Regions from separate parts of the Isoptericola sp. NPDC058082 genome, predicted to be linked through region 2. Evidence: predicted binding sites of a transcription regulator. Region 2 holds the regulator's gene; the other holds the start of a gene.

Region 1 (3,401 bases), on a different contig from region 2:
CGCCGTCCTCGTCGAGTGCCTCACGGACAACAAGAACCGCGCCGCCTCCGAGGTGCGCCTCGCGTTCTCCCGCAACGGCGGCAACCTGGCCGACCCGGGCTCCGTGTCGTACCTGTTCTCCCGCAAGGGCCTCGTCGTCGTGCCCAAGGCCGACGGCGTCACCGAGGACGACGTGATGCTCGCCGCCCTCGACGCCGGTGCCGAGGACGTGAGCGACGAGGGCGAGGCCTTCGAGGTGCTCTGCGAGGCCACCGACCTCGTCGCGGTCCGCTCCGCCATCCAGGAGGCGGGCCTCGAGTACGACTCCGCCGACTCCATCTGGCACCCGTCCATGGAGGTCGAGGTCGACGTCGAGGGCGCACGCAAGATCCTGCGGCTCATCGACGCCCTCGAGGACAGCGACGACGTGCAGAACGTCTACGCGAACTTCGACGCCTCCGACGAGGTCATGGCGGCCCTCGACGAGGACTGAGCCCCCCTGGGCGGGTCCCTGAGCCGCCGAGGTCGTTCCCGATCCCGCGAGGTAGGACCTGCCTCGGCGTATCTCGGACCCCCTCGGCCCGCCGCGTGAGAGGGTGACGACGTGCGCGTGCTGGGGGTGGATCCGGGGCTGACCCGGTGCGGTGTCGGCGTCGTCGACTCGCTGCCGGGACGGCGGGCGCGGCTCGTCGACGTGGGTGTGGTGGGCAGCGACCCCGCCACGAGCATCGACCTGCGGCTGCTGCACGTCGCCGCCGGGCTGGACGAGTGGCTCGACCGGCACGTGCCCGACGTCGTGGCCGTCGAGCGGGTGTTCGCCCAGCACAACCTGGGCACCGTCATGGGCACGGCCCAGGTGGCGGGTCTGGCGATGGTCGCGGCCGCGCGCCGCGGCATCCCCGTGGCGATGCACACGCCGAGCGAGGTGAAGGCCGCCGTGACGGGCTCCGGCCGCGCGGGCAAGGAGCAGGTGCAGCGCATGATCGCGCGCATCCTCGGGCTCGACGACCTGCCGCGACCCGCCGACGCGGCCGACGCGCTCGCCCTCGCCGTGACCCACCTCTGGCGCCCGGCGGGCGCGCTCCAGGGCGGCGAGCGACACGAGCTCACCCCCGCGCAGCGCGCCTGGGCCGCGGCCGAGCAGTCGGCCCGCAAGGGCAAGCACCGCGGGGCGCCGTCCCGCACCCCGCGCTGACGGGCTGCCGCTCCCGGTCGATGCTCGTTCCGCTCGTGTCGCGGCCGACGGCGTCGGCGCCCGTTGTTACAGTGACGCCTCGTACGGGTGTTCGACACCAGACCGGCTCGACGGAAGGACCACGGTGATCGCCTCCCTGACCGGCACGGTCACGCACGTGACGCTGGAGCGGGCCGTGCTCGACGTCGGCGGGGTCGGGTACCTCGTGCACGCCACCCCGGGAACCCTGGCCGGCCTCCGGGTGGGGGAGCGGGCGCAGCTGCACACCACGCTCGTCGTCCGCGAGGACTCGATGACCGTTTTCGGCTTCGCCGAGGCGGACGAGCGCGAGGTGTTCGAGACGGCGCAGTCGGTCTCGGGCGTCGGCCCGCGCATCGCGCTCGCCATGCTCGCCGTGCTGACCCCCGACGCGCTGCGGCGCGCCGTCGCGTCCGAGGACCTCGCGGCGCTGCGGCGCATCCCCGGCGTCGGCCCCAAGAGCGCCCAGCGCCTCGTGCTCGAGCTGTCCGGCAAGCTGGGCGCACCGACCTCTGCCGCCACCGGCGCCGCCGTCCCCGATGCGCCGCCGGTCGCGGTGGGAGACCCGGCGCGCGACCAGGTGGTCGAGGCGCTCGTGGGCCTGGGCTGGGCCGCCAAGGTCGCCCAGGACACCGTCGACCGCGTCCTCGCGGACGCCGGTGACGGGGCAGCCGACGGCCCGGTCGACGTCGCCGCCACGCTGCGGGCGGCGCTGCGCTCCCTGGGCGGCCGGCGTGGCTGAGCCGCTGGAGCCGGAGTACGGCGGCGAGCGGCTCGTCACCTCCTCGGCCGACGACGTCGAGCGCGCGGCCGAGGCGGCGCTGCGGCCCAAGAAGCTGGACGAGTTCGTCGGGCAGCGGGTGGTCCGTGACCAGCTCTCCCTGGTGCTCCAGGCGGCGCTCGCGCGGGACGCGTCTCCCGACCACGTGCTGCTGTCGGGGCCTCCCGGGCTCGGCAAGACGACGCTGGCGATGATCATCGCCGCGGAGCTCGGCACGTCGCTGCGGGTCACGAGCGGCCCGGCGATCCAGCACGCGGGCGACCTGGCGGCGGTGCTCTCCTCGCTCGAGGAGGGCGAGGTCCTCTTCATCGACGAGATCCACCGGCTGGCCCGTCCGGCGGAGGAGCTGCTGTACGTCGCGATGGAGGACTTCCGCGTCGACGTCGTCGTCGGCAAGGGGGCGGGGGCGAGCGCGATCCCGCTGGCGCTGCCTCCGTTCACCGTCGTCGGCGCGACGACGCGGTCCGGCCTGCTGCCGGCCCCGTTGCGGGACCGTTTCGGGTTCACGGGGCACCTCGACTTCTACGACGCCGCCGAGCTGGAGCGCGTCATCATCCGGTCCGCCGGGCTGCTGGGCGTGGACATCCAGCACGCGGCCGCGCACGAGATCGCCGGCCGCTCGCGCGGCACGCCCCGCATCGCGAACCGGCTGCTGCGCCGCGTGCGCGACTGGGCGCAGGTGCGCGGGGACGGCAGCCTCGACCTGCGGGCGGCCCGGGCCGCGCTGGAGGTCTACGAGGTCGACCCGATCGGCCTGGACCGCCTGGACCGCGCCGTCCTCGACGCCGTCTGCCGCCGGTTCGGCGGCGGGCCCGTGGGCCTGGGCACCCTCGCGATGACCGTGGGGGAGGAGCCGGACACCGTGGAGACGGTCGCGGAGCCCTACCTCGTCCGCGAGGGGCTCCTGGGCCGTACGCCGCGCGGCCGGGTCGCGACGCAGGCCGCCTGGGAGCACCTCGGGCTCGAGCCGCCGCCCGGGGCGTGGGGAGCCCCGCTCGGGGGGACGCTGTTCGACGGGTCCGGCGCCGCCGACGGGGACGCCGGGACGCCCCAGTAGACTGGGAGAGCCCCCTGCCGCCGACGGCCCGGGGCCGGAACTCGACGGGTGCCGTGCTCGTTGGGGGCCGTGTGCGCAGGATCCTGCGCCGGCGCGCCGACCGGTGCGCCCCGACGCCCGGCAGTCGGTCGACGACCGTCGGGCAGCGACAGACAAGGACGCTCCGTGGAACTCATCATCCTCTTCGTGGTCCTCGCCGGCCTCATGTTCTTCATGAGCCAGCGGACGCGCAAGCAGCAGAAGCAGCAGGCCGAGTTCCGGTCGCAGCTCGCGCCGGGCCAGGAGGTCATGACCGGTTCGGGACTGTTCGGCACGGTCGTGGAGATCGACGAGGCGGCCGACACGGTCACCATCGAGACGGTCCCCGGCGG
Region 2 (3,401 bases):
TTCTCGACCCCCGGCTCGCGACCGCACGCTACGGGTCGTTCCTCACCCGATCCATGCCGGACTTCTGGCCGACCACGGACGGCGAGCTCGTCCGCGCTGCGCTCCGGCGCCTCGACACCTAGCGTGGGGCCGTGGACGAGACACGCAGGACGACCAAGCTCGCGATCGTCGGAGCGGGCGCGGTGGGTTCCACCCTCGCGTACGCGGCGCTGGCCCGGGGCGCGGCCCGGTCCGTCGCCCTCCTGGACGTCAACCGCGCGAAGGTGGAGGCCGAGGTCCTCGACCTGCGGCACGGGGGGATGTTCATCCCTCAGGCCGAGATCGACGGCTCGGACGACGTGGAGGTGTGCCGCGGCGCCGACATCGTCGCGGTGACGGCGGGGGCCAAGCAGAAGCCCGGCCAGAGCCGCCTCGACCTGGCCGAGGCGACGGTAGGCCTCACGCGCTCCATCCTGCCGGGCCTGCTCGAGGTGGCCCCGGACGCGGTGTTCCTCATGGTCACCAACCCGGTCGACGTCGTCACCTACGCGGCGCAGGAGATCAGCGGCCTGCCCCGGGGCCGGGTGTTCGGCAGCGGGACCGTCCTCGACTCGTCCCGGCTGCGCGACGCGCTGGCCCGCCACTGCGGGGTCGCGGTCGGGAACGTGCACGCGAACATCGCGGGCGAGCACGGCGACTCGGAGATCGTGCTGTGGAGCTCGGCCACGATCGCCGGCGTGCCCCTCCTGGACTGGCGGCCCTTCCGGGGTCGCCCGCCGCTCGACGCGCCGGCCCGGCAGCGCATCGCGACCGACGTCGTCGAGTCGGCCTACCGCGTCATCGCCGGCAAGGGGGCGACCAACTACGCGGTCGGCCTGGCAGCGACCCGGATCATCGAGGCGGTGCTCAACGACGAGCACCGCGTGATGAACGTGTCCTCCCGCCTCGACGACTTCTACGGCATCAGCGACGTCTGCCTGTCGGTGCCGTCCCTCGTCGACCGGCGCGGCGTGGGGGAGACCATCGACACCCCGCTGTCGGACGAGGAGGTCGCCGGGCTGCGTGCGTCGGCCGAGAGCATGCGGGCCGTGCAGCGCCGGCTGGGCTTCTGACCGGACCGGACGCGGGGCGCCGGGCGGGGCCGGGGCGGAGCGCCGTTCAGAGGCTGCGCAGCACCGCCACGACCCGACCGAGCACCTGCGCCTCGTCTCCCGGGATGGGCGAGTAGGCGGCGTTCTGCGGCAGCAGCCAGGTGTGCCCGCCGGCCTGCTTGAAGGTCTTGACCGTCGCCTCGCCGTCGATCATCGCGGCGACGACCTCGCCGTTCTCGGCGACGGGCTGGCTCCGCACGACCACCCAGTCGCCGTCGCAGATCGCGGCGTCGACCATCGAGTCGCCCGCGACCTTGAGCAGGAACAGGTCCCCGTCGCCGACGACCTGCCGGGGGAGCGGGAAGACGTCCTCGACGACCTGCTCCGCGAGGATGGGACCGCCGGCGGCGATCCGGCCGACCAGCGGGACGTACGACGGTGCCTGGGCCGGCTGCGCGTCGGAGGCGGCGAGCGACCCCGCCACGAACCCGGGCGCCGCGTCGGCGTCGGGGACGGCACCGCCGGTCGCGGGCGACTCGAGGTCGACGACCTCGATCGCGCGCGGCCGGTTGGGGTCACGGCGCAGGTAGCCCTTGCGCTCGAGCGTGGTGAGCTGGTGCTTGACCGAGGAGGGGCTCGCCAGCCCGACGGCCTCGCCGATCTCGCGCATGGTCGGGGGGTAGCCGCGCGCCTCGACGGAGCTGCGGATGGTCTCGAGCACGCGACGCTGGCGGGGCGTGAGGCGGTCGGACGAGGGCGAGAGCTCGCTCACCGACGCCAGCACGGTCGTGGTGGTGCCGGCCGGGACCGTCGACGCGGCCGCCTCCCCGGGGGTCTCGTCCTGGGCTGCCCATGACGTCGCCGTCGTCGTGGACGCCGGGGCCTGGTCCCGTCCGCTGGTCATCGCGTTCTCCGTCCTGCAGGGCGCGGCCCGTGGGCGGGCCGATGAAATCCGACAAACCTTCCATCGCGCTGTCGGCCACTCTAAGCCAGTTCCGGCCCGACATCAAACATCTGTTCGATCAGGTCTCGACCGTGTCGCCCCGACGTGGTACACCTAGTACAGCAGTTCGACGTACAGGTGTTCGACGAACGGGTGTTCGACGACGGATGCTCGACGGAGCGGCCGCCCATCGCGGCACCACGTGGACCGGAGGCAGGACGATGCAGAACGTGCGCAGCACCAGCGACGCTCACGGGTTCCTCGGGCTCGGAGGGCTCCGGCTGACCCGCAGGGGACGGGTGGTGGTCGCGGCACTGGTGCTCCTCGTCCTCGTGGGCGCGGGCCTGGTCGGCCAGCGGGCCGTGGCGGAGGCGCCGGGCGCAGGCGTCGAGGTGCGGCTCCAGACGGTGGCGCCCGGCGACACCCTGTGGCAGTACGCGCAGCAGGTGCGGGACACGGGGGACGACCTGCGCGACGTCGTCGCCGAGCTCCGCGACCTCAACGGGCTGACCTCGGCGGAGCTCCAGACCGGGCAGGTGGTCCTGCTCCCGCTGGACTGACGGCATCGCCGCTCCCAGGGATCCTGCTTGCGCGGACGGTCGCCCGCCGCTTACCTTGACGGGCAGCCGGGCGCCGGTCCGGAGCCGAGCGCAGGAGACCAGCGATGCACTGCCCGTTCTGCCGCCATGCGGACTCACGAGTCGTCGACTCGCGCACCTCCGACGACGGCGCGTCCATCCGTCGCCGGCGCCAGTGCCCCGCGTGCCAGCGTCGGTTCACCACGATCGAGACGGCCAGCCTGTCGGTGGCCAAGCGCTCCGGGGTGACCGAGCCGTTCAGCCGGGACAAGGTGGTGGCGGGCGTGCGCAAGGCGTGCCAGGGCCGGCCGGTGAGCTCCGACGACCTCGCCGTCCTCGCGCAGAAGGTCGAGGAGACCCTGCGGGCCTCCGGTCGGCCGGAGATCGAGGCGAACGAGGTCGGTCTCGCGATCCTCGGGCCGCTGCGCGAGCTGGACGAGGTCGCCTACCTGCGCTTCGCCAGCGTGTATCAGTCCTTCGAGTCCCTGGAGGACTTCGAGACCGCGATCACGTCGCTGCGGGCGGAGCACGAGGCGCGCGGGTCGGCGGCCGACGGCGAGCACGCGGCGGCGGGGCGCGCCGCGACGGACTGAGCCGGAGGCGCGTCCGGTCCGCGTGAAATGCCCTGGCGTCCGGTAGGCCGCCGGGGCATGCTGGACGGCACCAGGTGCCACGCGGCCCGCCGCGCGAGCACACCCACCCCGACCGACGACGAGGTGACCGTGATGACGGACGACTCGAGGGCGAAGCCCACCGAGGACACGAAGGCGCGCTTCCGGGAGGCGCTGGAGAAGAAGAACGCCGCCAGCC

What was found. The regulator LexA, encoded in region 2, represses DNA repair genes until DNA is damaged. The targets are predictions, from matches to a motif close to TCGAACANNTGTTCGA.
Region 1: a site for LexA is predicted at 1,254-1,269, ahead of ruvA (Holliday junction branch migration protein RuvA). Genes of this name have one in related genera too.

The regions. Positions count from the first base shown of each region.
Region 1 covers NZ_JBHVSQ010000001.1:415,716-419,116, forward strand. The annotation lists gene ACFVS0_RS01925 (YebC/PmpR family DNA-binding transcriptional regulator) at 1-472, shown strand, start outside; gene ruvC (crossover junction endodeoxyribonuclease RuvC) at 584-1,174, shown strand; gene ruvA (Holliday junction branch migration protein RuvA) at 1,299-1,934, shown strand; gene ruvB (Holliday junction branch migration DNA helicase RuvB) at 1,927-3,030, shown strand; gene yajC (preprotein translocase subunit YajC) at 3,196-3,401, shown strand, end outside.
Region 2 covers NZ_JBHVSQ010000005.1:84,701-88,101, reverse strand. The annotation lists gene ACFVS0_RS09125 (ATP-dependent DNA helicase) at 1-122, shown strand, start outside; gene ACFVS0_RS09120 (L-lactate dehydrogenase) at 132-1,091, shown strand; gene lexA (transcriptional repressor LexA) at 1,138-1,974, opposite strand; gene ACFVS0_RS09110 (LysM peptidoglycan-binding domain-containing protein) at 2,244-2,573, shown strand; gene nrdR (transcriptional regulator NrdR) at 2,678-3,184, shown strand; gene ACFVS0_RS09100 (DUF5302 domain-containing protein) at 3,242-3,401, shown strand, end outside.